DNA from 3 places in the Mycolicibacterium gadium genome. Region 1 is predicted to be linked to each of the others. Evidence: predicted binding sites of a transcription regulator. Region 1 holds the regulator's gene; each other region holds the start of a gene.
What was found. The regulator LexA, encoded in region 1, represses DNA repair genes until DNA is damaged. The targets are predictions, from matches to a motif close to CGAACANNTGTTCG.
Positions count from the first base shown of each region.

Region 2: ruvC (crossover junction endodeoxyribonuclease RuvC) is a predicted target of LexA. The motif match lies at 2,199-2,212, and genes of this name have one in related genera.
Region 3: G6N36_RS00710 (HNH endonuclease signature motif containing protein) is a predicted target of LexA. The motif match lies at 2,844-2,857, and genes of this name have one in related genera.

Region 1 covers NZ_AP022608.1:1,505,703-1,512,777, forward strand. Annotated here, with positions in the region: gene G6N36_RS07495 (PhzF family protein) at 1-324, shown strand, start outside; gene nrdR (transcriptional regulator NrdR) at 334-804, opposite strand; gene G6N36_RS07505 (LysM peptidoglycan-binding domain-containing protein) at 967-1,416, opposite strand; gene lexA (transcriptional repressor LexA) at 1,647-2,348, shown strand; gene G6N36_RS07515 (LGFP repeat-containing protein) at 2,345-4,387, opposite strand; gene mbp1 (microaggregate-binding protein 1) at 4,806-5,045, shown strand; gene G6N36_RS07525 (alpha/beta fold hydrolase) at 5,098-5,844, opposite strand; gene hflX (GTPase HflX) at 6,001-7,075, opposite strand, start outside.
Region 2 covers NZ_AP022608.1:1,395,737-1,402,811, forward strand. Annotated here, with positions in the region: gene ruvB (Holliday junction branch migration DNA helicase RuvB) at 1-1,033, opposite strand, end outside; gene ruvA (Holliday junction branch migration protein RuvA) at 1,030-1,617, opposite strand; gene ruvC (crossover junction endodeoxyribonuclease RuvC) at 1,614-2,180, opposite strand; gene G6N36_RS06810 (hypothetical protein) at 2,312-2,620, opposite strand; gene G6N36_RS06815 (mechanosensitive ion channel family protein) at 2,762-3,988, shown strand; gene G6N36_RS06820 (TetR/AcrR family transcriptional regulator) at 3,962-4,567, opposite strand; gene G6N36_RS06825 (alpha/beta fold hydrolase) at 4,633-5,478, shown strand; gene G6N36_RS06830 (YebC/PmpR family DNA-binding transcriptional regulator) at 5,457-6,215, opposite strand; gene G6N36_RS06835 (hypothetical protein) at 6,285-6,722, opposite strand; gene G6N36_RS06840 (TetR/AcrR family transcriptional regulator) at 6,724-7,075, opposite strand, start outside.
Region 3 covers NZ_AP022608.1:147,494-154,568, reverse strand. Annotated here, with positions in the region: gene G6N36_RS00720 (thioesterase II family protein) at 1-119, opposite strand, end outside; gene G6N36_RS00715 (LLM class F420-dependent oxidoreductase) at 425-1,285, shown strand; gene G6N36_RS00710 (HNH endonuclease signature motif containing protein) at 1,301-2,839, opposite strand; gene G6N36_RS00705 (non-ribosomal peptide synthetase) at 2,966-6,445, opposite strand; gene G6N36_RS00700 ((2,3-dihydroxybenzoyl)adenylate synthase) at 6,540-7,075, shown strand, end outside.

The DNA of each region.
Region 1 (7,075 bases):
GACTTCGCGATCTATGACCTCGCGTCCGTCGACGAACTGATGGCGGCGGATCCGTCCGACTACACCGATGCGGCCGAGCACTATCTGTGGACCTGGCTCGACAAAGCCGCCGGAGTGATCCGCTCAAGGATGTTCGCCGCCGATCTCGGCGTCCCGGAGGACGAGGCCACCGGCGCCGCGGCGGTCCGCATCACCGACTACCTCAGCCAGGACCTGGAGATCGTGCAGGGTAAGGGGTCGAGAATATCCACCGAGTGGAGCCCCGAGGGCTGGGTGCGGGTCGCAGGGCGCGTCGTCAACGACGGTACGAAACAGATCGAGTGAGGGGGCGGGTCAGCTCTGGGCCGGCTGTGGAGATTCGCGATGCTCACGCAGCTCCTTGATCTCGCGCTCGAAATCCTCTGCCGACGTGAATCCGCGGTAGACCGAGGCAAACCGGAGGTAGGCGACTTCGTCGAGGTCACGGAGCGGACCGAGGATGGCCAGGCCCACCTCATTGCTGGGGACCTCAGCCGAACCGGTGGCTCGCACCGCGTCCTCGACCTGCTGAGCAAGCAGATTCAGCGCGTCGTCGTCGACCGCCCGGCCCTGGCAGGCGCGGCGCACGCCTTTGACGACCTTCTCCCGGCTGAACGGCTCCGTGACACCGCTGCGTTTGACGACGGCGAGCACCGCCGTCTCGACCGTCGTGAAGCGACGACCGCATTCCGGGCATGATCTGCGGCGGCGAATCGCCTGGCCTTCGTCGGTTTCCCGGGAGTCGACCACTCGGGAATCGGGATGACGACAGAACGGACAGTGCATCACCGCTCCTTCGCCACACCACCAAACGACCAACCCGAACGCCTCTGAGCGTACCTGCGCGGGAGTTCGCGAGCCCAGGTTCGTGCTGATTGGCACATATCCCATCGTGGTGTTACCGAATACCCTTGCGGGGCTGATGTTTTCACCGCCCACAGCGCACCGTCAACTGATCGGTGCGATCAGTGTCTGGCCGGCATGAATCGCCACCGTGTCGAGTTGGTTGAGTTCGCGGATCCGGTCGACAACGCTTCCCACCGGCGCATCGGGCGCCACTCGGCCCGCCACCTGCTGCAGCGTTTCGCCCGTCTGCACCTGAACCACCGCGAGCCGGTCGGGCACTGGGGCCGATTCGCCGACGACACCGCCGAACTGTGCCACCAGGCCGAGCCACACTGTGATGCCTGCGGCGACCATTGCCAACAGGACCGTCGTGACCGGGGTGATGGGGCGGCGCCGGCGCGGAGCGCGCGACACGAGGACACCGGAGCTGCGGTACCGCACCGGAGCGCCGCCGGGCCGCCGTGACGGCGGCCGCCGCCGTGCACCCGCGGGCCGGACACCCGGCCTGACCACAGGTGTTGCCTGGATTTCCCGCGTCTCGAGAATCGTCATCTTCCTGCCTTCCGGTCCAAGGTCGTTCGCTTGTGTGTTCGAACATACTCGCTCAGGTGTTCGATTAATAGAACATGTGATCGAACTGTTGCCAAACGATAGCGGCACCCACCGACAAGTTCTGATGCCCGAGTCGTCTCCGGGTCGTCAAGGTCTCACCAGCACGTGGCGATCCGACACGCCTCGAACACATGTTTGATTAATCGGCGGCCGCGGGCTAGATTCGCGCCATGGACTCCAGCAGCGATACCCCGGGTGGCGCAGCCGGCACCGGCGGGCGCGGTGGGCTCGACACCGGGCTCACCGAGCGTCAACGCACCATCCTCGATGTGATCCGCGCCTCGGTGACCAGTCGCGGCTATCCCCCGAGCATCAGAGAGATCGGCGACGCGGTCGGGCTGACGTCGACGTCGTCGGTGGCCCACCAGTTGCGCACTCTGGAGCGCAAGGGCTATCTGCGACGCGACCCCAACCGGCCACGCGCCGTGGACGTGCGCGGGGCGGACAGCGGCCCCCCGGTCGTCGCCACCGACGTCGCAGGGTCGGATGCGTTACCGGAGCCGACGTTCGTCCCGGTGTTGGGCCGCATCGCCGCCGGCGGCCCGATCCTGGCCGAAGAGGCCGTCGAGGATGTTTTCCCGCTACCGCGCGAATTGGTCGGCGAGGGCTCGCTGTTCCTGCTGAAGGTGGTCGGCGACTCCATGGTCGACGCGGCGATCTGTGACGGCGACTGGGTGGTCGTGCGTCAACAGAACGTTGCCGACAACGGCGACATCGTCGCCGCGATGATCGACGGTGAGGCGACGGTGAAGACGTTCAAGCGCACGCGCGGTCAGGTATGGCTGATGCCGCACAACCCGGCGTTCGATCCGATTCCCGGTAACGACGCCGCCGTGCTTGGCAAGGTCGTGACGGTGATCCGTAAGATCTAGCGCGCCTCATCGTCGGTGACGAAACCGTTCACGCGCGCGAGTTCCTCACTGGCGAACCAGATTTCGGCGCGGGCGTCGTCATATAACGGACTGCTGGGTGTCCAATACACACCAGTCTTGGTATTCGCCTTGACCGGGTAGCCCTCTGGTGCCTCGTTCGGGTCGTCGAGCGGCACCATGAAAGCAACGCGCTGCGACGGCAGGTCGTCGTCCACCTCGATCCGGGCATGGCGTCCGGTATCGATGAGGGGGTCGCGCTTGACCGCGGCGGCCGCCGCCGCGGCCGCGATCACCGCTTCGCCGGTCTGAATACGAGTCGGGGCCGTATCGACCGCGTCCGGGTCGTCTTCATCGTCGGACTCGCCTTCAGGGGCCGGCGGCTCGTCGTTATCCTTGGCGTCCTCGGCATCCTGCGCGGTCTCCTGAACGCTCGATGCCGACGACGGCGCACCCCAAAGGTCTTCCTCCTCGGGCACGGCCTCCGGTGTCATATCCTCGCCCCGGCGGGGCAGTGAGCCCAATTCCTCGCCTGCGTAGCGATCGCCGAACATCGCCGCGGCGTACTCGTCGTCGCTGGTCACCCGATCCGGAGCGGCCGCGGTGCTGTACGCGGCATCGGCGTCGCCACTGAACCGGACGTCCTGCATCGCAAGAGATTCGTCGGGCGCAAAAGGATCGGTCTTGTTGCGGCGCCGCAGCGCGATCGCGAGCACGACGGCTCCGATCACTGCCACCAACGGCACGAGCGCCAGCAGCCACCACACGTTCGGTTTCCACCACTTGTTGGTGTCGTCCGAATCTGACGCCTGCGGGCTGCCCGGCGTCTCGGGCGCCGACTGCTGACCCGGCACCTCGAGTCCGGCCAATTCGGCGGCCAGATTGGCCGGTTCGGTGCTGAAGGTGTTCTTCGTTCGGTCCCACGAAATGACGCCACCGGTGAAGCGCTGCGTGACGACGTCGCCGGCCTCCGTCTGGTCGGCCATCGGCGCGCCCAGCTCGCCTTTGGCCCCGCCGAGCCGGTCCCAGGCTGCCGCCATGGCACCCCGCACGATCACCGCACCGTGATCCGGCGTCCAGAAGATGACCGGCTTGTCCTCGGCCGCGAAGCTGGACATGCGGCTGGCAGTTGACAGCCCGCCATCGACCTCGCTGGTGAGCGGGAAGCCGAGATCGCCTTCGGGCCCGCCGACGCTCTCGTACTTGGCCAGCACCTGTCCGGTCACGACGTTCGCACCGGTGGCAGGTGTGTAGAAGATCGCGCCGCCGGCGAAGTTCTGCCTCAGTCCGTCCTTGCCGACCGGGAAGGGCGCTCCGTCGGCGGCGCCCAGCGGCCCCAGCGGTCCTCCGGCGGCGCGCCGGGCGGCATTGATCGCCGCGGTCGGATCATCGGGAAACTGCAGGTCGCCCAACTGAGCTGCAAGTTCCGGCGGCACGGTGGTGAAGGACTTCTTGCGAATGTCATACGACAATTCGCCGCCGGTGAACTTCTGCGAGACGGCGTCGCCCTTGTAGACCTCGTCCTCCGCTGGTACGCCGAGTGTGCCCGACGAACCACCGAGCTTGTCCCACGCGGCGTTGATCGGCCCACGGACCACACGTGCGCCGGTCGCAGGTGTGAAGAAGATGACCGGCTTGTCCGTCGCGCTGAACGTGACGTTTCGACTGTCCGGCGCTCGCCCGGGCCCCTCATCGATGGTGGGGAACCCCAGATCACTGTCGGCTGGGCCACCGAGCGACTCGTACTTCTCCAAGATGGCACCCTGTACGAAGTGTGCGCCGGTCGCAGGCGTGAAGAAGATCTTGCCGCCAGCGAAGTTTTGGCCGAAACCGGGGCCGGCCGGGTAGACGCCGCCGTTTTTGGGTCCCAGTGGGCCGCCGTCACCGCCGCTGGCCTCCCACGCCGCGGTTATCGCTGCGTTAGCGTCGGCATCCGGTTGCGCCGCCGTGATCGGTGCCAACAAGACAGCCATCGACAATGTCAGCAAACTGATTCCGAGCCGATAACGCACCATGCGGCGCCGACTCTGCTGCCCGCTCATTGACCCTCCCACAGTCGGCGCAAATTCCATGAAACGTATCGCGCCCGTCAACTGTCCGTCAGAAGACGTTGATAACCAAAGAACACACGCAAACTCTGAGACAGAAAATACCTCGGCTATGTGCAAAATCTTCGGATCTTGCCCAGCGAAGCGCCGAATCGAATTGCCCGGCGACCGGATACAAGAAACTCATATCGGAATGAAATCGGGGTTTATGTGCGCCCGACATCTACGGTGACCATACGCAGCCATCGCTTTTGACTCCCGGCTCGCGAGTTCTGTTGCCGCGGCAGCTATACCGCTATCAACCGACGCCGGACAGCGATGTGACGTCAGCCACCATGGCGCGGAATGGGTTTAGCGAACCGCCTAATCGGGGATCTGATGACCACCTGACCCCTCAGCAAGGAGACAACGAATGTCGGACAAGAACAGCGGACCCGAGGAAGCCATCAAAGGCGTCGTCGAGGGCGTGAAGGGCAAGGTCAAGGAGGTCGCGGGCGCGGTCGCCGGACGTGACGACCTGTACCGCGAAGGCCAGGCTCAGCAGGACAAGGCCGAGGCCCAGCGCAATGCCGCCCAGAAGGAAGCCGAAGCCGAGGCTGCGCGCGGCGCAGCCAAGACCGCCGAGAAGCGCCAGGAAGCCGAGCAGAACTAGCTTTACGAAAAGGTCCCCGAATCCTCATGGGTTCGGGGATCTTTTGGCTTTATCAGGCCAGTGCAGTGAGCAATTCGGCCGCAAGTTCTTTCGGACAGTCGAGAGTCAGAATATGGTTGGCACCGGGGATGAGGTCCGTCCGGACGTCTGGGATCAACCGTTGCGCCCTGGCAATCGCTGCGTGCGGACCGCCGCGGTAGATCACTTCGCGATCCCCTATCAAAACCGTTGTCGGCACGGCGATCCGCTGAAGTGCGTCGTCGGAAAGTACCGTCGGTGGTGTCAACCCGGTGGGGACCGGCTTGTTCGACAGCAGTGCCGTCACGATGAGATCCGCTATGGGGTCGGCCTCCACATTCGGCGTACTCGACAGCCACTGCACGAAGTGGCGGGCCCGCTCCGGTGATCGCGAGAGGCTCGCCGAGAATACCCCCTGATAGAACTTGAGAGTAATAGGTGCGAATGTCGCTGCTGGACAAAGCAATACAAGACGATGTACAAGTTCGGACGCGTGCAGCGCGAGATTGGCCGCGAGCCAGCCGCCGTAGGAGAGGCCGACCACCCTTGCCTGCTTGATATCGAGCGCAGCGAACACCCGGCGCAACCATTCCACGAGTTTGACTTTGCCGAGGATCCGTCTGCTGGCAATACTCTTGTTGCCTTCGATGATCGTGTCCACGCAATAGCACCGATAGGTCGCGCTGAGCGTCTCGATGACCGGACGCCACATGGTCGCGGTGGCCGCCGCCCCGTGCAGGAGAACAAGCGGCGGCGCCGACTCCGGACCACTCACGATCACATGCGTGGCGCCGAATTCGGTAGTGAGGTCGCGCTCTTCGCAATCGACGGGTCAGTCGGCGACGACGGCGTCGTATTTGGCGATGAACTCGTCGCGCGCCCGCGGGTGGCGGAAGGGGTCGAGCCGCGTCATCCGCCGATGGTATCGGCGCCCAACCTAGAACGTTGAGTATTCGCTCAACGTGGCCGCCAACGGAATCGGCACGCGAGCCTTGATCCTCGTGCCGTCGGCGGTGTGCTCGGTCGCATCAATGCGACCGTCGGCATGCACCTTGTTGACCAGATCGCCGCGGTCATAGGGAATCGTCACATCCACCGCCGTGTCCGTCGGAGCGATGAGTTCGGCCATCCGCTGCTGCAGCCGCCCCAGACCGTCACCCGTGTGTGCGGAGACGAACACCGCATCCGGCAGGGCCCGCCGAAGCTGCGCCAGCGCGAGGTCGTCTGCTACGTCGATCTTGTTGACCACCACCAGCTCTGGGACCGGTTTGCCGTCATGATCGGTAACCACCTCGTTGACCACTTGGCGCACCGCGTTGATCTGCGCCAGCGGGCCGACATCGGAGCCGTCGACGACATGCACGAGCAGGTCGGCGTCGACGACCTCCTCCAGAGTAGACCGAAACGCCTCGACCAACTGGGTCGGCAGGTGCCGGACGAACCCCACCGTGTCGGTCAGGACGAAGGGCCGGCCGTCGGCGAATTCCCCACGGCGCGTTGTCGGTTCGAGCGTGGCGAACAATGCGTTCTCCACGAGGACACCGGCGCCGGTCAGTGCGTTGAGAAGACTCGACTTGCCCGCGTTGGTGTAGCCGACGATCGCGATCGACGCCACATCGCTGGCCAGCCGGCGGCTGCGCTGGGTGTCGCGAATCTTCTTCATGTCCTTGATTTCGCGGCGCAGCTTGGACATTCGCTCGCGGATGCGCCTGCGGTCCGTCTCGATCTTCGTCTCGCCCGGCCCGCGGGTACCCACACCGCCACCGGCTCCGCCGGCCCGGCCCCCGGCCTGCCGGGACATCGACTCACCCCAGCCGCGCAGCCTGGGCAGCATGTACTCCATCTGCGCGTACGCCACCTGCGCTTTACCTTCGCGGCTCGTGGCGTGCTGGGCGAAGATGTCAAGGATCAGCGCGGTCCGGTCGATCACCTTGACCTTGACGGCCTTCTCCAGCGCGTTGAGCTGCGCAGGGCTCAGCTCTCCGTCACAGATCACCGTGTCGGCCCCGGTC
Region 2 (7,075 bases), 110 kb from region 1:
AACCGGTCGCTCCGGCCGGGGGTGTCATTCCGAGATGAGTCCAGGCCTGAGCGGTGGCGACGCGGCCGCGCGGCGTACGGGCGATCATGCCGGCACGCACCAAGAACGGCTCGCACACCTCCTCGACCGTAGTGGCCTCCTCCCCCACCGCGACCGCCAGTGTCGACACTCCGACGGGGCCACCACCGAAACTGCGTGTCAGCGCGGACAATACGGCGCGGTCGAGGCGGTCCAACCCCAGCTCGTCGACGTCGTAGACCGCCAGGGCGGACTTCGCGATGTCACGGGTGATGACACCGTCGGCCCGGACCTCGGCGAAGTCGCGAACCCGTCGCAACAATCGGTTGGCAATACGCGGTGTGCCGCGCGAGCGCCGCGCGACCTCGGTGGCTGCGTCGCCCTGCAGCTCGATACCGAGGATGCCGGCCGACCGCGTCAGCACCCGCTCGAGTTCCGCTGGCTCGTAGAAGTCCATGTGCGCGGTGAAGCCGAACCTGTCACGCAGGGGGCCCGTCAGGGCACCCGAGCGGGTGGTGGCGCCGACGAGCGTGAACGGGGCTACCTCGAGCGGAATGGACGTCGCGCCCGGTCCCTTCCCGACCACGACGTCGACGCGGAAGTCTTCCATCGCGAGGTACAGCATTTCTTCGGCGGGCCTGGCGATGCGGTGGATCTCGTCGATGAACAGCACGTCGTGCTCGACGAGGTTCGACAGCATGGCCGCCAGGTCGCCCGCCCGTTCCAGCGCCGGTCCGGAGGTGACCCGCAGCGAGGTGCCGAGCTCGGCGGCGATGATCATCGCCAGCGAAGTCTTGCCCAGCCCCGGCGGGCCCGACAGCAGGATGTGATCCGGTGTGCCACCGCGGTTCTTGGCACCCTCGAGAACCAGCTGCAGTTGCTCGCGGACCCGGGGCTGACCAATGAACTCCCCGAGCGAACGCGGCCGAAGGCTGGCGTCGATATCCCCCTCGCCGACTGTCAGCGCCGGAGTGACCTCGCGGTCGTCCGATTCCTCGTCCTCGAACCGATTCATTTCTTACCCAACATCGACAGGGCCGAGCGCAATGCCGTCGTCTGGGTGGCCTCGGGTTCATTGGCGAGCACCTTGTCGGTGGCCTCCTCGGCCTGCTTGAGCGCAAAGCCAAGGCCGACAAGCGCTTCCACGACAGGTCCGCGCACGGTGTGGCCGTTCATCGCAACGGCCCCCGACGGCGTGACGGCGCCCATCTTGTCGCGCAGGCTCAGCGCCATCAACTCAGCGGTCTTCTTGCCGACCTTCGGGATGCGAGTGAGCGCCGTGATGTCGCCGTCGGCGATGGCGCGCCGCAGCGTGGGCCCGTCGTACATCGCCAGCGCGCCCAACGCGATGCTGGGCCCGATACCGGACACCGCGAGCAGCGTCAGAAACAGGTTGCGGGCGTCGGCGTCCGAAAAGCCGTACAGCGTCATCGAATCCTCGCGCACGATCATCGCGGTGATGAGCCGGGCCTCGTCGCCGCGGTGCAGCGTCGCCAGCGTGGTCGGCGTCGCCATCACTTTGTAGCCGACGCCCGCGGCCTCGATGACAACATGGTCGAGAGCGATGTCGAGGACCTCCCCGCGAACGGATGCAATCATCGTGCCGCCTTTGCCTTCGCCTTGATCGTGGCCTGGTACTTGCGTTTCTGCTCGGCCGCCATGGCCTCGGCCGCGGCCATCCGCGCGATCATCGGAGCCCGCCAGCAATGACAGATCGCCAATGCCAGCGCGTCGGCCGCATCGGCGGGCGTCGGTTTCGCCTGCAGGGCAAGGATTTTGGTGACCATCGTGGTGACCTGCGCTTTGTCGGCCCGACCGTTTCCGGTGACGGCGGCTTTCACCTCGCTGGGTGTGTGGAAATGCACGTCGATGTCACGCCTGGCGGCGGCAAGCGCGATGACACCGCCGGCCTGCGCCGTGCCCATCGCCGTGTTCGCGTTCTGGTTGGCGAATACTCGCTCGATCGCGATGACGTCGGGCCGGTGGGTGTCCATCCAGTACTCGACGGTGTCGCTGATGGTGAGCAACCGACGATGCAGCGGCTCGTCGGACGGAGTGCGGACCACGTCGACGTCCAGCGCGATGACCCGACGACCGGTGCCGCCCTCGATGACGGACAGCCCGCACCGCGTCAACCCAGGGTCGACACCCATCACCCGCACGTGGCAGCTCCTTGCCTGTGAACACCTGTTCGAAGGAGCTTAACTCCGGCAGCGGACACCTCAGGGGCTCGACACGCCCCATCACCGGGCGGACCGCCCGGTGCGGCGGCGAATCGACGCGTTTCTCACGGCTAGATCACCATGTGCCCTGAACGTCCGCCGGAAGCGACCTCGCGTGCGATCTCGTTGACGCGGCGCTTGGATCCGTTCCATCCGCGTACGAGCTCTCGGCCCACCTGATGGCCGTTGCGTTCGACGGTGATCACCCACCTCACACCGCAGAATTTGGCCAGTAGCCAGAAGGGCCACAGCAGCGCGAACACAATGCCGATGACCACCTCGAACAGGCCGAATGAGAGGTCAAGCGCGTCGCCTGGGAACGGCCACAGCCGCCGGTTGATCGACCAGACGGTGCCGTTGGGATCTGTGAGAACTGCCACGAACAGTTATTTTGCGTGGCGGACCGGGCATTCCGCGCGATTGAAGCCGTTTGTCGCGACGCGGCGATGTGACTAGTCCTGCAACCGTCGCTAGCGTCGCGAGAGAACCGTCCCCCAATCCGTGGAGCTGATTTCACACATATGCCCGACGACCAGAAACTGGAGACCGCGACAAATCTCGCCATGACGTTGGCGTGGGCGGCAGGTGCCGTGGCCGCCGTCTACGTGGTCGGGGTGATCCTCACCTGGCTGCTGACGCGGGCCAGCCGTCGCAGCGCCCTTCTCAGAGACATCGAGGTGCTCACTCGTCTCCCGGCGCGCGCCGCGCTCATGGTCCTCGCCGCGGCGATCGCGGTGCGACGCACATCGGACCCCGCCGACTCGTGGCGCGGATGGGTGGACCACACCCTGCTGATCCTATTGATCGTCAGCCTCACCTGGCTGGTCGTCGGCCTGGTGCGGGTCGCAGAACGGCGCATGATCGCCCGTTACGGCGGCGGCGGCGAGGAGATCTCCGACGCCGACCGCCGGTGGCGACGCGTCCGCACCCAGGTGACGGTGCTGCGTCGACTCGCCATCGCCGTCGTCGTGATCCTCGGCGGCGCGGCGATCCTGATGACCTTTCCGTCGTTCTCCAACATCGGCGCCACGGTGTTCGCCTCGGCCGGCCTGCTGTCCGTGGTCGCGGGTCTCGCCGCGCAGACCTCGCTCGGCGCACTCTTTGCGGGGATGCAGATCGCGTTCTCCGGCGCCATCCGCGTCGGCGATGTGGTCCAGCTCGAGAACGGCCAATGGTGGGGCCGCATCGAGGAGATCACCCTCAGCTATGTCGTGGTGCGACTGTGGGATGAACGTCGACTCGTGCTGCCGTCCACCTACTTCACGACCGAGCCGTTCGAGAACTGGACCCGCAGCGACACCGAGATCATGGGCACAGTCGAGTTCGACGTCGACTTCTCCGTACCGTTCAACGACATGCGTGCCGAACTGGACCGCTTGCTCGCCGAGAGCGAGTTGTGGGACGGCCGTCGCGGTGTCCTCCAGGTGACCGATGCCGTCGGCGGCATGGTCCGCGTGCGCATCGTGGTCAGCGCCCCGAACGCCGGTGCACTGTTCGACCTGCGATGTGCGGTGCGCGAGGGCATGGTCGATTGGGTGCAGCACAGGCAGGTGCGGCCGATCCAGCTCATCGAGCCGGCCGCGCCCGCCGAATCCAGGGTGCGCAGCGACGATGAGGAGGGCACGACGCCTCGGGTGGCGTCGGGCATGTTCTCCGGCAGCCCCGAGGCCGAAGCGCGCGCCCGCGCCTTCGACGATCACGCCGACGAGTACGAGGACGACCTAGCGCGGTCCAACGGCCGCGGCTGAGGCCCTGGCCAGCGTCACGCCGCGGTAGTGCGGCGCCAGCGTCCGCCCCGCCGCGAGCAACGGCTCGGTACTGCGCAGCGTGCGCGCCACCACGAAGGCGCCTTCGAGGGCCCCGATGATCGCCAACGTCACGTCGCGGGCCCTCGCGCCATCGAGTCCGCGAGCGGCGAAGTACGCGGCGCCGCCCTCGATCCAGCCGCTGAACACGGACGCCGAGGTCTCGCGCAGCTCCGCCACTGTGTCGGCGACCTCGGCCGCCACGCTCGCGACCGGGCACATATTGGCAAAGCCGGTGCTGGCCATATCCTCGGCGGCTTGTGCAAAGACGCCCTCGATCGCCTGGCCGAGGTCGTTGTACTCGTCGATGAGCGTCGGGATGAGTAGCCCGTACGCCGCTCCCGCGTTGATCAGAGCTTCACGCGCGATCTGAACCTTGCCCCCTCGGAAGTGGTGGTACAGCGAGCCGATCGGCGCACCCGACGCGTGGGCGATGTCTTTCATGCCCACCGCCGCGTACCCGCGGTGCCGCATCAGCTCTGCGGCGGCGGTGAGGATTGCTTCGCGCGTGGATCTTGCCATTGACGTCTCCTGCCGACACACTAGAGCATACGTTCTAGAATCAACGTTCTAATCAGGGGAAAAAGATGGAGCTTGTCGTTTCCGCCGGGAGCATCGAATACCGCGAGGAAGGCGACCCGGACGGCCCGCCGGTGGTGCTGTTGCACGGTCTGCTGATGAACGACACACAGTGGGACCTCGCCCTACCGCACCTGCCGGCCGGCTACCGCTACGTGCTGCCGGTGCTGCCGATCGGCGGGCACCGCATCCCGATGCGCGAGGATGCCGACCTGACGATGCCGGGCATGGTCGACGTCGTCGCTGATTTCCTCGACGCACTGGATCTCACCGACGTCACGCTCGTGGTGTCCGACTGGGGCGGTCCGCTGTTCCTCACCGACGTCGGTCGCGACAAACGCATCGCCCGACTCGTGATCTGCCCGTCAGAGGCCTTCGACAACTTCCCTCCCGGGTTCCCCGGCAAGGTCACCTGGGTCGGCACCCGCACCACCGGGACCGTCAAGATGGCGATGCAGCAGTTGCGCATCGGCTGGCTGCGTCGCCGCTTCTTCCTCTTCGGCATGATGGCCGCCAAACGCATCCCCCAACACATCGTCGAGGCGTGGACGAATGCGGGAATCGCCGACGTGCGGATCCGCCGCGACCTGCTCAAGTACGCACGGACCAGGTTCGACAAGTCCTCGCTCGTGCGCGCGACCAACCGGCTCGCCGACTTCTCGGGCGACGTGCTGGTGCTGTGGAGCCGCAATCGCGTGATGCCCGTCGCGCACGCCGAGGCATTGGCCGAATTGACCGGTGGCACATTGCGTTACGTCGACGACGCCAAGGTGCTCATCATGCTCGATCAGCCCGAGGAAACCGCGCGGGCAATCGGCGAGTTCCTCGAGGGCTATCCCTCGTCGTCGAGTTGAGCCGCGACGTCGTCGGGAATGTCCATGTTGGTGAAGACGTCCTGGACGTCGTCGCTGTCTTCGAGCGCGTCGACGAGCTTGAGCACCTTGCGTGCGCCGTCGAGGTCGACCGGTACCGTCACCGACGGCTGGAAGCTGGCCTCCGCGGATTCGTAGTCGATACCCGCCTCCTGTAGCGCGGTACGGACGGCGACGAGATCGGTTGGTTCGCAGATGATCTCGAAGCTGTCGTCGAGGTCGTTGATCTCCTCGGCGCCCGCTTCGAGCACCGCGGTCAACACGTCATCCTCGGTCTGCCCGTTCTTCTCCAGGGTCACGACGCCCTTGCGAGAGAACAGATACGCCACCGAACCGGGATCGGCCATGTTGCCGCCGTTGCGGGTCATCGCGACGCGCACCTCGCCCGCGGCGCGGTTGCGGTTGTCGGTGAGGCACTCGACCAGCACCGCGACACCGTTGGGGCCGTAGCCCTCGTAGGTGATGTTCTGGTAGTCGGCGCCACCGGCTTCTTCGCCGGCGCCGCGCTTGCGGGCGCGCTCGATGTTGTCGTTCGGGACCGACGATTTCTTCGCCTTCTGGATCGCGTCGTAGAGCGTCGGGTTCCCGGCAGGGTCACCGCCGCCGACTCGCGCGGCCACTTCGACGTTCTTGATCAGTTTTGCGAAGTTCTTGCCGCGGCGTGCGTCGATGACGGCCTTCTTGTGCTTTGTGGTCGCCCACTTGGAATGGCCGCTCATGCGTGTACTACTCACTTCCTGAAGTCGTGCTCAAGCTTCGACCGACGAGTCTACGTGGACATTTGCCCGCTACCGAACCGCGTCGAGCGGCGTCAGCGCGACGATGCGATAGCCGATGCCGGCGGGCCAGCCGATGTTGGCCTGCACCGCCAGCTGAATCCACGTCGGCGTCCCCGAGGGATCGTCGACGAAAGTCGCGGCCGCGTCGACGATGGCGCTCGAGTCACCTCCGGAGGCGCGAAGCGTGACCGAGGCGCTGAGCACCGCGCCGCCGAGCTGGCCGCGGTCGTACGGCAGGCTGTCCGGCACGAAGAACGCCGTCTCGAACGAGGTACGGCGGAAGCCCCGGGGCGCGTTCGGAGATCGCTGCAGCGTCAGCCCCGAAATAATCGGCTTGCCGTCGAACCACGCGGTGCCGACGTACTCGGTGCGGCGCGCGTCGCCGCCAGCGGGCAGGCGCACGATCGTGTCGATCCTGGGCTGCGGCTCGAGTTCGACCATCGTCATGTCAGGCTCCCTCTATGTAGCGCTGCAGGTTCGGCGCGACGGTTGAGACGAGTTCGTCGTCGCTCATCGATGCGACGGGTTCGATCTTCCAAACGAACCGCATCATCGCCAAGCCCATGATCTGCGAGGAGATCAGACCACTTCGCTTGAGACGATCCCGCTCGTCTATGCCCAGCTGCGACACGCCCATCAGGCCACTCTCGACGACTCGGCGCAGCTTTTCGCGCGTCGCCTCGTCGTGGGCGGCGGTGAGCACAATCGCGCGCAGCATCGGGCCGATCTCCTCATCGGCCCACGCACCGAGCATCAGCCTCAGAAGCGCCTCGCCCAGCTGGCCCACCGGCGCGGTCCAC
Region 3 (7,075 bases), 1.4 Mb from region 1:
CGGTAGGCCGCGGCGGCGCCGCCTGCGTGGGGAAACACCACGGTCGCGCCGTCGCTCTTTCGGCCCGCGGACCGCTTGATCCAGGGCTGGAAGGTCAGTTGGCTCTGTTCGTCAATCATCGGCGGCTCGGCGATGGTTTTCGGTAGGTCGTTCGGGACGGCCTGCAGCACCGCAGCGAGAACCCACGAAACCCTCCCAGCGCGATTAGTGCAGGCTGTCCTAAGTTGGTGAGGTTACCCTAATTGAGCTTGTCGGAGACTCGTACGTCCGGGGTGCGAGCGGGTGAGCTCGGCCACGTTCACGCGCGTTCGGGATGGCTTGCCACCTGGGCAGACGCGGTCGGCGCGAGTGCGCGGCCCCTGACGATGGTCGGCTGGGCGTCGACGGTAGCGTAAGTGGCTAGTTGCCCGGGAAAGGATCACAGATGGATCTGGCAGGCGTCGGAGTGTGGAGTTCTCAGTTGCGCTACGGCGACACCGGAGAGGCCGCCGAGGCCGCGGCCGAGCTCGAGGAGCTCGGATTCACCGCGCTGTGGATCCCGGACGTGGGTGGTCCCGTCCTCGACTCGGTGAGCAATCTGCTGGCGACGACCAAGAGCGTCGTGATCGCCACCGGGATCCTGAACCTGTGGATGCACGAGCCCGCGGACGTGGCCACCAGGTATGCAGAGTTGACGGCTGAACATGGTGAACGCTTTCTGCTGGGCATCGGCGTGAGCCACGCTCCGCTCATCGATTCGAAGGAGCCGGGTCTCTACAAGAAGCCGCTCGCCGCGACGCGGGCCTACCTGGATGCGATCGACGCGACCGACAACCCGGTCCCCGTCGCGAACCGGGTGCTCGCCGCGCTGGGTCCGAAGATGCTCGAACTGTCCGCGACCCGGGCCCGCGGCGCTCATCCCTATCTGGTGACACCGGACCACACCCGCTACGCCCGTGAGCATCTCGGCGAGGGCCCGTTACTGCTGCCCGAGCAGACGGTATTGCTCACCGAGGACAGGGACGAGGCACGGACGCTCGGAACGGATTGGCTGCGTGCGTATTTGGCGCTGCCGAACTACGCCAACAATCTGCTGCGCTCCGGCTTCACCCAGGAGGACTTGACGTCGGTCAGCGATCGGCTGTTCGACGCGATCATCGCGTGGGGCGACGAGGCGACCGTGCTCGGCCGGGTGAACGAGCACCTCTCTGCGGGTGCCGACCATGTCTGCGTGCAGGTGCTGACCGCCGATCCCAGGGAATTCCCCCGCGATCAGTGGCGCCGACTGGCCGCCGCGCTGAACTAGCCGCCCGCCAGCGCTTCAGGCGACGTTGGGTTCTGGGCCGCCGGGTTCGTGCGGGTAGTCGTCTGAAAGTTCATCGTCGGACAGTTCGTAATCGGGTGGTCCGATGAGCCATTCGTCGTCGAATCGCGCGTTTTCGAACGGTGGGACATCGTCTGAGGGTTCGTCATCGGCCCGTATTGCCGGTTCCTTGAATGGTTCGTCGCTGGGTGGGCGCAGCCGTTCGGGGCGGTGGTAGTCGTTGACGCGGGCTTGGCCGGTGTCCAGGTGCGCGGGCGGGAGCCATTCCACCTCGTGGTCCTCGTTCATCTGGGTGGCCCACCCGCCCGGGCCGACCATCCGGTTATCCGGCCCGCACGCCAACCCGAGGTCATCGACATTGGTCAACCCGTCATCGGCCCAATCCTTGGCCGCGTGATGGACCTGGCTGCCATACGCCGGGACGGTGCACCCCGGTTTCGTGCAACCCCCATCGCGGGCGATCAGCATCAGCCGCTGCGCCGGGGAAGCCACCCGGCGCGCCCGAAACAGATCCAGTGCTGAGCCGGTCGCCTCGTCGAACACCGCCAGAAACTGATTCGCGTGCGCGGCCATGCGGATCACATCGCCGATCGGGACCACCGTGCCGCCGCCGCTGACGCCGACCCCGGCGCGGCTCTCCAAGTCCTGCAGGGTGGTGCGGATGATGATCGAGGTCGGCAACCCGTTGTGCTGTCCCAGCACCCCGCTGGCCAGCACGCTGCGCCCGACCGCCAGCAGCGCGTCGTGCTGACGCTGTGCAAGCGTCCGATGATCGTTGTCGATCTGGGCTTGGCTCGGAGTGCCCGAGATGCAGGGGCTCTCATCATCGGGATTGCACATTCCAGGCGCGGCCCACTTCGCGTGGATCGCCTCCAGCGTGGCCGCCAACTCCGGGGTGAGATTGCCTCTCAACGGGGTCATCTTGTCCGAACCTTGCGGCCCCTTTGACACGCCGCGGCGGCGTGCGCGTTCGGCATCGTCGGGTTCGGGGCCGTCCTGGTCCAGCAGGAACAGGGTGCGCTCGGCCTGATCCCTGAGTTCCTTGGGTCCCAATCCGACCGCGTGGCCGACCAGATCGACTTCGATCTGCGCGCGGGTCAGCGTGTCGATCGCGGGCGGAATACGGTCCATCGCCTTCCGCAGCACCTCGACATGCTCGCCGTTGATCATTCCGCGCGCCTGCGCGAGCGCAACACACGGCAGCGCCGGATCCAGCGGCTGTCCGGTCAACGCGCGGCGCGGTCCCAACAGCGCCGCCTCATCGAGGCGACGCCCCGCCTCCGACGTCGAGATGCGCCATCGCGTCGCCAACACCTGACGCCAGGACTTGGCGCCCATCTCCTTGGCCGTCGCCTCGATCTGCAAGCGGGCCAACATCCGGTGGCCCTGAGCCGGCAGCTGACACGACAGCGTCTCGAGTTCATCAAGAGCATCAACCAATTCGGACTTGGTCAACGCGTCGATGGGCAGCGCGGCCACATGATCGTGCGCGGCACGCACAGCTGCGATCGCTTCCCGCACCGCCTCCGCACTCATGACTCAAACATACGTTCGACCCATAAGGAAACTCTAGAAACAATCCGAAGAGAAGTCTAAGGGTCTCCGCCAAAGCGCGGACTTCTGAAACTGTTGTGACGCAGGGGATTCAGAGCCGTCCGTGAACTAGCCGCCCGTCAATTCAGAGAGCACCTCGGCGCTGTCCATCGCAGCAACCTCCAGATACACCTCGGCGACCATGTTGAGCCGATCCGCATCCGGTTCCCGACTGACGAGTCGTTCTGCCAACTTCGACACCGATCGCGCCGCGAACATGTCCGTGACGAGCACCGTGGGCGTATCGAGCCAGTCCCGGACCCGCGCGATCACCTGGGTAGCCAGCACGGAATCGCCACCGAGGGAGAAGAAGTCGTCGTCGACACCGATCTGGTCGCCCGCGACGTCCAGCACCTCGCCGACGATCACGACGAGCGCGGACTCCAGCGGCGTGGAAGCCGGGCGGTAGGCGTTGGCGGCCGGCCGCTCGGCTTGCGCCAACACCCGGGCGGCGGCCTCGCGGTCGAGCTTGCCGTTCACCGTGAACGGGATTCGATCGCTCACGACGATGATCTTGGGAATCATGTGGGCCGGAACAAGCTCGGCCAGGCCGACCGCGACGGCGGGCGAATCTACACTCGGGTCGTCGCTACGCACCAGCGCGGCAAGCACATCCGGGTCGCCCGGGATCGCGGCGGCCACCGCCGCATCGATATGCGGCACCCGCTTGAGCGCCGCTTCCACCTCGCCGAGCTCGATGCGGTAACCGCTGATCTTTATCCGGTGATCGATGCGGCCGACGAACTCCAAGGTTCCCTCGGGCTGGTAGCGGACGAGATCGCCTGTCCGGTACCAGGTTCGACCGTCGTATTCGACGAACTTCTCGGCCGTCAGGTCCGGCCGTCCGCGATACCCGCGGGCGATGCCGCGCCCTGAGAACCACAGTTCGCCCGGCACCCAGTCGGGGCAGTCTGATCCGTCGGCGGCCGCCACCCGGCACGCGTTGTTCGGGAACGGCGTGCCGTAGGGAATCGACGTCCAGTGCGCCGGCGGGTCGTCGACCTCGCAGATCGTGCCGTGCACCGCGGTTTCCGTCGCGCCGCCCAGCCCCGCTGCTCGCACTGCGGGCGCTGACTTGCGGAGTCCCCGAACGAGTTCGGGCCTCACCCAATCGCCACCGAGCAGCACCACCCGCAGCGTCGCCAGCCGATCGCCGCCGACCGTGAGCAGCATGTCCAGCCAGCCAGGCATCCAGTTCAGGAACGTCACCGAATGCTTGTGGATCAGGCCGGCCCAGACGTCCGGATCCCGGCGGTGCGCCTCGTCCACCACGACGACGGCACCACCGGCCCGCAGGATCGCGAAGACTTCCAGCACCGACATGTCGGCTTCCAGCGACGCCAGGGCCAGACTCCGGTCGGACGGACCGAGTTCGTAGTGGCCATTGACGAATTCGATGGTGTTCATCACCGCGTCGTGCGTCAGCTCGACACCCTTGGGCTCACCGGTCGACCCCGACGTGAACAACACGTAGGCCAGGTCGTGCGGTTCGACCGGGGTGGGTTCAACGTCGACGACACTTTGCATCGCCGTCGAGGCCTTGATCACCGGCACCGCGGTCTCGACCATATCGGCACCACCACAGAGCAGCACCGCCGCCACACCGCTCGATTCCAGGACGCGGGCGGTCCGGTCGGTCGGCTGATCGGCACCGATCGGAAGGTAGGCAGCGCCGGCGGCGAGAATCCCGAGCACCGCTGGAATCTGCTCGGCGCACTTGGGACCGATCAACGCTACGAGGTCGCCGGGACGAACGCCGCTGCCGCGTAAGGCTTCCGTGACCGCAAGCGCCCGGGTGCGTAACTCGGCGTACGTCAGGTCGCCGTCGTCGCTGAACACCGCGGGCGCGTCAGGCCGAGCCAGCGCATTGCGGAAGAACCCTTCGTGGATGGTCTCTCCGCTCGGCGGTGCGGTCGCACTGTTCACCGCGGCGCGGACGGCTCGTTGCGCTTCGGGCACCGCGCGCGGATCAGTTGCGTCCCAAGCCGCGTCGTCGGCGGCCAGCCTGGTCAACTCGGCCAGGTGATAGGCGAACATCGCGTCGGCGACACCGGGACGGAACGCGTCGACGCGGACGTCCCAGTTGATCATGAGACCGGTCGCCAGCGGCGTCGCCTGCGCATCGATGAGCACCTGCGGGCCTTGCGAAATGGTCCACACGGGTGCGCCGAACAGTTCGGTGACCTCACCGGCGAACAGATCGCCGAGCCCGAGCGCGCTGGTGTAGACGATCGGCGCGAGCGTCTGGTTGCCGCGGTGGCGTCCCAGGTCGCGCAGCACCGACAGACCCGAATAGCTCGAGTGTCGAGCGGTGTTGTGCAACGTCTCCTGCACGACACGGGTCCGCTCGGCGGGCGTGCTGGTGCGCGTCAGGTCGATGTCGAGCATCAGTGACGAGGTGAAGCACCCGACCAGTTTCTCGACGTCGGGGTGGAACGGTTCCCTACCAAACATCGGCAGATTGAGCAGGAACCGTGAGTTGCTCGACCAGCGCGCCAACGCATTCGAGTACGAGGCCGCGACTGCCATCGCCGGGGTGAACCCGCGACGGTGCGCTGCGGCGAAGAGTGCGTCGCGCGTCTCGACATCGAAGACGTGCCAAAGTCGGACGCTGCTGCGGGGGTCGGCCTGCTCGGCGAGCGGAACCAGCGGCAGCGCAGGCGATTCGGGCAGGTCGGGCAGGCGCTCGGCCCACCACCGGCGGTCCTCTTCGGAGGGTCCTGGGTCGGCCGCCGTCACCGCGGCGCGATATCGGCGGTACGTGTAGCCCAGCTCGGGCAGTTCGCCGCCGCGGTAGAACACGGCGAGGTCGGCCATGAACTTGCGGTAACTCACCGCGTCGGCCGCGTTCATGTCCATGTCGACGTGCAACCGCGTCCGCCCATCCGGGCGCAACGACAGGCTCAGCTCGAGTACATCGCCGTTGAGCAGTTGGTGCGACTTCTGCTGCCGAATGGTCTCCAGTCGCTGCTCGGCCGCTTCAGCGTCCATCTCGCGCAGGTCGTAGACCGTGACCGGAAGGCCGCGATCACCGATCCGCTGGGTCCCGTCCGGAAGAATCTCCACCCGCAACATCGGATGGCGTGCAACGAGTTTCGCCGCCGCCGCACGCAGCCGGGACGGGTCGACGCCCGCGCCGTCGAACTCCACGTAAAGGTGTGCCGCGACCCCACCGAGTTGTTGATCGTCGTTGCGACCCAACCACATCGCGTGCTGCATCGGCGCGAGCGGGAAAGCACCGTCGTCGTCATCGTCGCTCTCGACGGCCGTGTCCACGGCCTCGGCGCGCTCGCCTGAGTGCTGCGCGACCAGCGCCGACCATGCCGCCACCGTCGGGTTCTCCGCCAGCGCGGCGAAGTTGACCGCGACCCCCTGCTTACGCCAGCGACCCGACAGCGACATCATGCGGATCGAGTCGAGTCCGGACGCGATCAGGTCGGCCTCGGGGTCGACCTCGTCGGGGTTCACGCCGAGAAGTTCGGCGACTTCCTCCCGGACGGCGTGGACGGCGGCACCTCGGTTGTCTGTCGCCCCACCCGCAAAAGCCACGCTCTCCTCCAAATTAGGCTGCCCTAAGTAACTCGGCGAGGCTACCTTATATTCGAGGTGCCGAACACACCTACCCGGAGGGGTCCCACCCACCATGAGCACCGGTCTCGACCCTCAGCACAGCGATCTCACCACCGGTTTCGTTCCATTTCCCGCCGAGCGCGCGGACGAGTACCGCCGCGCCGGATTCTGGACCGGACGCCGGCTCGATTCGATCCTCAGCGATGCCGCGACGAACTGGCCGGACCGAGCCGCGGTGATCGATCCGGACGCCACGTATACCTTCGCCGAACTGGACGCGCGTGCCAATCAGATCGCGTCGGCACTGGCGGAACGCGGTATCGCCCCCGGTGACCGGGTGATGCTGCAGCTGCCCAATTCGGCGCAGTTCGCCGTCGCGTTGTTCGGGCTGTTGCGTGCGGGCGCCGTCCCGGTGATGTGTCTGCCGGGTCATCGCTACGCGGAACTCAGCCACTTCGCCGACGTGAGCGGTGCGGTCGGTCTCGTCGTCGCCGATCGGGTCGCCGGTTTCGACTACCGGGAACTGGCCCAGGCCCTGGTGAGCGAACATCCGCGATTGGACCACGTGTTCGTCGATGGCGACCCCGGTCCCTTCCAATCGTGGTCGGA